Regions from separate parts of the Ignavigranum ruoffiae genome, predicted to be linked through region 2. Evidence: predicted binding sites of a transcription regulator. Region 2 holds the regulator's gene; the other holds the start of a gene.

Region 1 (3,428 bases), 350 kb from region 2:
TTCTATGGTTGTATTGTAGCACAATTTGTCTGCTTTGCAAGTTTTTTTGCTCAAGCAAGTAGAACAAAGATTGATAGTGTCGCCTTGTAAGGGCTATCATTACGTTTGGTCTTTGGCTTGTTTCTGTTGAATATTCTGATAAATCTTTAGCAGAGCCGCCTCATAATTAGCCGTGGGATCAGCTTTAAAATATTGTTTATCTTTTAAAGCATCTGGCAAATATTGTTGATCTACATAGTGGCCAGGATAATCATGGGGATATTTATAATCAATGCCTCGTCCCAATTTTTTGGCTCCTTGATAGGAAGCATCTCGCAGGTGTTCCGGTACGGGGCCATAGTGACCCGCTTGAATATCTGCCATGGCGGTGTTAATGGCCCGATAGCTGGTATTTGATTTGGGACTTAAAGCCAGTTCCACTGTCGCAAAAGCTAGAGGGATTCTAGCTTCTGGGAGACCTAATTTTTCTGCGGTTTCTACTGCGGCCACAGTTCGCTGAGCGGCTGCTGGATTAGCTAAACCAATGTCTTCAAAGGCGATGACTAATAAGCGTCGACAGGCAATTAATAATTCTCCAGCTTCAAGGAGGACTGCCAGGTAATAAATAGCTGCATCGACATCACTACCGCGAATCGACTTTTGTAAAGCCGAAATCACATCATAATGAGCATCGCCATCTTTATCGTGGGCCATCCGCTTATGTTGCAAACTTTCTTCAGCCACTTCTTGATCAATGACAATCATTCCTTGGTCATTGGCTTGGGTCGAGAGAATCGCTAATTCAAGGGCATTCAAAGCCGAACGTAGATCACCTTGACTGACATGGGCGAAATGATTCAGCACTTCTTCAGAAATATCCACCGAATATTGCCCCATACCTCTTTCTGAATCGGCCAAAGCTCTTTGCAATCCAATCTTAATATCTTCAGGGCTAAGAGGATGAACTTGAAATATTTGTAGCCGACTACGAATAGCAGGATTGATGGCGATATAGGGATTTTCAGTGGTAGCGCCAATTAAGATAATCCGTCCGTTCTCGAGATGGGGGAGAAGATAATCTTGTTTAACCTTATTAAGCCGATGGATTTCATCTAAGAGTAGGATGACACTCCCCGACATTTTGGCTTCTTCGACTACAATTTCAATATCTTTCTTCGAATCGGTGGCAGCGTTTAAAGTTCTAAAAGCGAGGTGAGTGGACCCAGCAATAGCGGCAGCGATGCTGGTTTTACCAGTCCCAGGAGGACCATAGAGAATCATCGATGAGAGACGGTTGGCATCGACCATCCGACGAATGATCTTACCTGATCCGACCAGATGTTGTTGACCAATGACTTGATCAATATTCTGAGGACGCATACGATATGCTAAGGGTTCTTGCACTTAATCCCTCCTTGATTAGCAAGTTTCATTTCTTTCAATAATAAATTATAGCATAGAATTTCTGAACACGATAAAAAGTCAAACACGATTAAAACACCATTTAACTGAATAAGCAGAAATATCCGCACATTCGTTCGTAATTTTCACAAAAGACTAGTATTTAATTGATAAAGATGATATACTATGTCGATTCAAACGAGTAAAGGTCCTTTTGGATCTTTTTTCTACTAAATATATTTCAAATTTATGGTAGGATAGGCTTAGTAATCACGGAGGAGGCTATTATGATATATTTAGATTACGCGGCAACCAATCCGATTCGACCAGAAGTCATCGAATTGATTCAACATAGTTTACAAGAAGAATATGGAAATCCTTCTTCAATTTATCAAATTGGTAAAAAAAGCAAACAAAAATTAAGGCAAGCTCGCGAAGAGATGGCTCAGCTATTAGGTGTCTCAGCGAATGAAATATATTTCACCTCTGGAGCAACAGAAGCTAATAATTGGGCCCTCCGTCAACAAGCTGAACAAGCACGGCAATTAGGTTTTGGCCAACACATTGTAGCGACAGCTATTGAGCATCCTTCCGTTTCTGAAGTACTAAAGCATTTAGAACAGGATGGATTTCGCGTGACCTATTTGAAGCCTAATACAGCAGGAAATTATACAGTCAATGATTTTATCGCTGCGAGTAGCTCAGATACGATTGGCTGGGTTGCTATGGCAATTAACAATGAATTAGGGACTCGCTTACCGATTAAAGATCTTGGTTTAGCGGCTCGCGAACACAATATACCTTGGTTTCATGTCGATACGGTTCAGATGATGGGGCATCTGTCAACAGAGGATGTAGCAGAGTACTGTACGAGTTTTGTTGGCTCTGCTCATAAATTTGCCGGTCCTAAGGGCATCGGCTTCTTAGTTTATCGGCCATGGGATGAACGGATGATCTTAAAACCCTTATTGTTCGGTGGCGGTCAAGAAGCAAAATTACGTTCTGGAACCGAAAATTTACCCTATATACGAGGGATGGTGCACGCTCTTTCCTTATCTACCAAGGAACAAGACCAGGCCAATAAACAGGCCCACACCTATTCTACATATATCGTTGACACCTTGACGGAACAGGGTATTCTCTTTGAAGTGAATGGGGTGGAGACAGATAAAGTTGATCATATTTTGAATCTTTGGTTGCCTGGACGTGAAGCTAGTCAAATTTTGATCCAATTAGATTTAAAGGACATTTATGTTTCAGCTGGATCTGCTTGTTCAGCTGGCTCAGTATCCGATAGCCCAGTTTTACAAGCTTATTATCCCGATCAGAGTGATCGCTGGCATCAAAGCATTCGCATCTCTTATGGTTATCAAACAACGATGGAAGATATTAAAACTTTTACCAAGATATTATTAGAAATACTGGAAAGGAAGTAAAACGTCATGTCATTTCAACAAGAAGCAGAGCTGAAAGGTTTCGATCGAGTATTTAAAGTGAGTCCAGCATGTAAGGCATATACTCTAAGAGATAATGGTTTTATGAAGACAAATTCAGGAAATCATGTCTATAAAAGAGATATGAATGTGGACCATAAACAAGGTTTGATTCTTAAAGTGATGGTTAACAAGGACCTAGATGGCTTATCAATTGCCACAGTGAGCCATAATGAATTGAAGCGCATTGATGTGAGTAAATTAGATAATAATGCCATGTTAGTCGAAAAGATTAATTTTATCTTTGATGGCTTTATCGATCGCAATGTACTCGTAGAAGTGAAGTAAAAGGCGTAGTTTAAGAAAGGAGGGAACCATGTCAGAAAATCAACATAAAAGAGTCGTCGTCGGCATGAGTGGTGGCGTGGATTCTTCTGTGGCGGCATTGTTACTGAAACAAGCAGGCTATGATGTAATTGGTCTGTTTATGAAGAATTGGGACGATACCGATGAGAATGGTTTTTGTACGGCAACTGAGGATTATAATGATGTGGCCTTAGTTGCTGATAAAATCGGTATACCTTATTATAGTGTCAATTTTGAGAAAGAATATTG
Region 2 (3,428 bases):
GTAATTCAATTGAAAGTCTTGATTATGATGTTTTTCGAAGCAGGATTTGTTACAATAAAGGATGGTTGGATACAGAATATAGATCCAAGCCAGCATGAGAAGATTGATATCTTCTCTTTACCGAGTTACCAGACTTACCTAGCGAGTCTAGAAGCTGAAGCGTTATTAAATTTCCAACCTTTGCAGGTTGTGAAAGAGTATTTTGAAGGGAAGAAGATCAATGATTGATTTAAAAAACTATGTTGCCCGTGTTGATAATTATCCAAGTGAGGGTATCATCTTTCGCGATATCACGCCACTCATGGCGGATGGCCCAGCTTTCTCCTATGCAACTCAACAAATCGTTGACTATGCCAAAGATTTGCAAGTAAATGTTGTGACTGGACCCGAAGCACGTGGCTTTATTGTAGGTTGCCCGGTTGCTTACGCTTTGGAAATTGGCTTTGCTCCAGTCAGAAAACGGGGCAAACTACCTCGCGAAGTCATAGAAGTGGAATATGATTTAGAATATGGCACTGATATTTTGGCCATTCACAAAGATGCTATTCAACCCGGACAAAGAGTCCTGATTATTGATGATCTATTAGCTACTGGCGGAACCATGAAAGCGACCATTGAACTCGTAGAAAAATTAGGTGGGATTGTCGCTGGTTGTGCCTTCTTAATTGAGTTAGTCGACTTAAATGGTAAAGACAAGCTCAAAGGCTATCAATATAAAGCCTTAATGAAATACTAAATCGGCGATGAAAAGTCTATTTTTATCATTGGTCAGACTGGTTGATAGTGTGTTTTAGCGTAAATTATTAAATGAATGATTTGAGCTATACTTTAAGGTTCACTGATCCACGAAATAAGCCCTTGCCATTTGGTTGGCAAGGGCTTAGAAAGAAGTGGATTTTTCTTGTTGATGGGTTGATGGAGGGTACAAATTGGTGACTTCAATCTCTTTCAATCAGGCGAACTGAGTGAGACTCGTATCATAAAATTGAAAAATAGCCTCTAATCAGTCTAAATATCGATTAAAATTCTCGGTATAAGGCAACGACCTTTCCTAGGATACTGACTTGATTAAGGATAATATCTTCCATGAAGTCATTTTCAGGTCGGAGTATATAATAACCATCTTTTTTATAGAATCGTTTGCAGGTTGCTTCATCTTCCATGGTCATGGCAACTACAATGTCCCCATTATTAGCCTGGCTCTGCTTACGGACGGTTATCAAGTCACCATCGAGGATACCAATATTAATCATGCTTTCACCATTAATTTCAAGCATAAACAATTCGTCAGGATCAAATTTCTCTAAATGACTGGGAATCGGATAATAGTCGGTGGCATCTTCAACAGCAAGAATAGGACTGCCGGCAGCAACTCGTCCTAATAGGGGAATCGAAGCTGGCTGCTGATTGAGTCCCAATGCTTGAAAACCTTGTTCGGTTAGTTCAATGGCTCGGGTTAAGCTGGGGTCGCGACTGATAAAGCCATTTTGTTCTAAGCGAGACAAGTGGCCATGCACCGTCGACGTCGAAGCCAGACCCACTTCAGCGGCAATTTCGCGGACGGTTGGTGGATAGCCTTTACATTCAATTGTTTCATGAATGGATTTAAGAATATTTAATTGTTTTTGGCTAATTTTTGTCATAAGCGTTGTACCTTTCTATTTCTTAATGTTATTATAACAAAGATAAAGTGATGAAGCAAACAAATGTTCGCTGAAAGGAGATTCTATGTTAGAGAAAGAAAAGATGGATCGATTAAATTATTTAGCTCGAAAGAAAAAGACCGAATCATTGACTGACGCTGAATTGAAAGAACAAGTCACCCTTCGTAAAGAGTACTTACAAGCTTTCAGACGTGGTATGCGCAATCATATCGAAGGAATAAAAATCGTCGATTCTGAAGGAAATGACCTTACCTCGGCTAAAGTCAAAAAAATTCAAAAAGATAAAGGCTTACATCGACCTTAAATTTTACTTGGTTTTAAACTCATTTTTTAGTACAATATTTAAGATGTTAATTGAAGGAGGGATAGGATGGAAACTTGGGTATGGATCTTGATTGTTTTATTAGCCCTTATTGGAGGACTGATTGGCGGATTCTTTATTTCACGTAAATACATGATGGATTATTTTAAAGAAAATCCACCGATTGATGAACGTATGATTATGACAATGATGGCCCAAATGGGACAAAAACCATCACAAAAGAAAGTTAAACAAATTATGGCTTCAATGAAGATGCAATCTAAATAGCTTTGTTTGAAAACTCATTTTTGTGGAAAGAAATATAATAAGCCAATTTTTCGCTCAAAGGGCAGAAAAAGGGTAAACATAACCAAAAGAAAAAGAGTTGCTAGCTCGAGTAGGCAACTCTTTTTGCTTTTATAAGATAAATTCTAACTGCTGCAGTTAAGGCTTGCTCCGCCGAAGTGGAATATTTTACATTGTCTTTTTCTTTTTGGGAATATATTTATAATCCGGATTATTTAATTTATCCAGGCGGTCAAACTCTTCAGCAATTTGTTGATCAATGGCTGCCAAATCAGCTTTTTTATATTTTTTGCCTTCAATATAGGGAATGGCTGGTCCAAAGGCGATGCGAGCTTTGCGACGACTGATAAATTGCCAGAAATTGCTTGGCGGTTGAATGGATACCGGAATAATCGCTTTGTGGCTTAAAGTTTGAATAAAGGCAGTTCCCCCTTTGACCTCTGTGGAGTAACGAGAGCCGGTGGGAAAGATACCCAAGTCAAGTCCATCTGCTAAGAGTTTGACCGAGTGTTTAATGACTTTGGTCGATGGCTTATCCCGATTGACTGGGAATACATGGGCTGATTTTAATAATGCTGCCAGCGGTTTAAATTTAAAAATTGATTCTTTAGCCATAAAAGCAATCGTTCTGTCTTTCAAATTAATGGCAAGATAGAAGGGATCAGTGGCAGACCGATGGGTCGCTGCAAAGATGACACTGTCGTCTTTAGGGATATTCTCGAGTCCCTGGATAAGCGGTCGCCCATTTAATAACTTAAATAGACCTGATATAATAGTAATGAAAAAATGGTACATGTTTGGCTATCCTTTCTTCAAAAGTATTCTCATTGTATCAATTTATAATTTATCATGCTAGTCTGGAGGGATGATTATGCTTTATTGTATTCTAAGCTTATTCATGATGCTGAATTTATCCATCATGAATTCTCCGGTTAAGTTAGTATCTATCCTACCTAGTGATCAGGAATTGTTTACCCAAGGCTTTACAGTTGATAAGCAAGGACGGATTTTAATCGGATCGGGACAATATGATCAGTCACAATTGGGTTATTTAAATCCTGACACGGGGACTTTAGAGAGTAAAGTGAAGTTGGCCAATGAATATTTCGGTGAAGGCATTACGGATACACCTTATGGTATTTGGCAATTGACTTGGA

The links. The regulator LexA, encoded in region 2, represses DNA repair genes until DNA is damaged. The targets are predictions, from matches to a motif close to CNAACANNTGTTNG.
Region 1: the regulator LexA is predicted to act here: its motif matches at 1,507-1,520, upstream of M0R79_RS05535 (replication-associated recombination protein A).

The regions. Positions count from the first base shown of each region.
Region 1 is NZ_CP096206.2:1,156,392-1,159,819, reverse strand. It holds gene M0R79_RS05535 (replication-associated recombination protein A) at 100-1,383, opposite strand; gene M0R79_RS05530 (cysteine desulfurase family protein) at 1,668-2,816, shown strand; gene M0R79_RS05525 (cysteine desulfurase) at 2,823-3,161, shown strand; gene mnmA (tRNA 2-thiouridine(34) synthase MnmA) at 3,190-3,428, shown strand, end outside.
Region 2 is NZ_CP096206.2:810,813-814,240, forward strand. It holds gene recJ (single-stranded-DNA-specific exonuclease RecJ) at 1-228, shown strand, start outside; gene M0R79_RS03975 (adenine phosphoribosyltransferase) at 224-736, shown strand; gene lexA (transcriptional repressor LexA) at 1,020-1,643, opposite strand; gene M0R79_RS03985 (DUF896 domain-containing protein) at 1,729-1,968, shown strand; gene M0R79_RS03990 (YneF family protein) at 2,035-2,253, shown strand; gene M0R79_RS03995 (lysophospholipid acyltransferase family protein) at 2,440-3,066, opposite strand; gene M0R79_RS04000 (glutaminyl-peptide cyclotransferase) at 3,143-3,428, shown strand, end outside.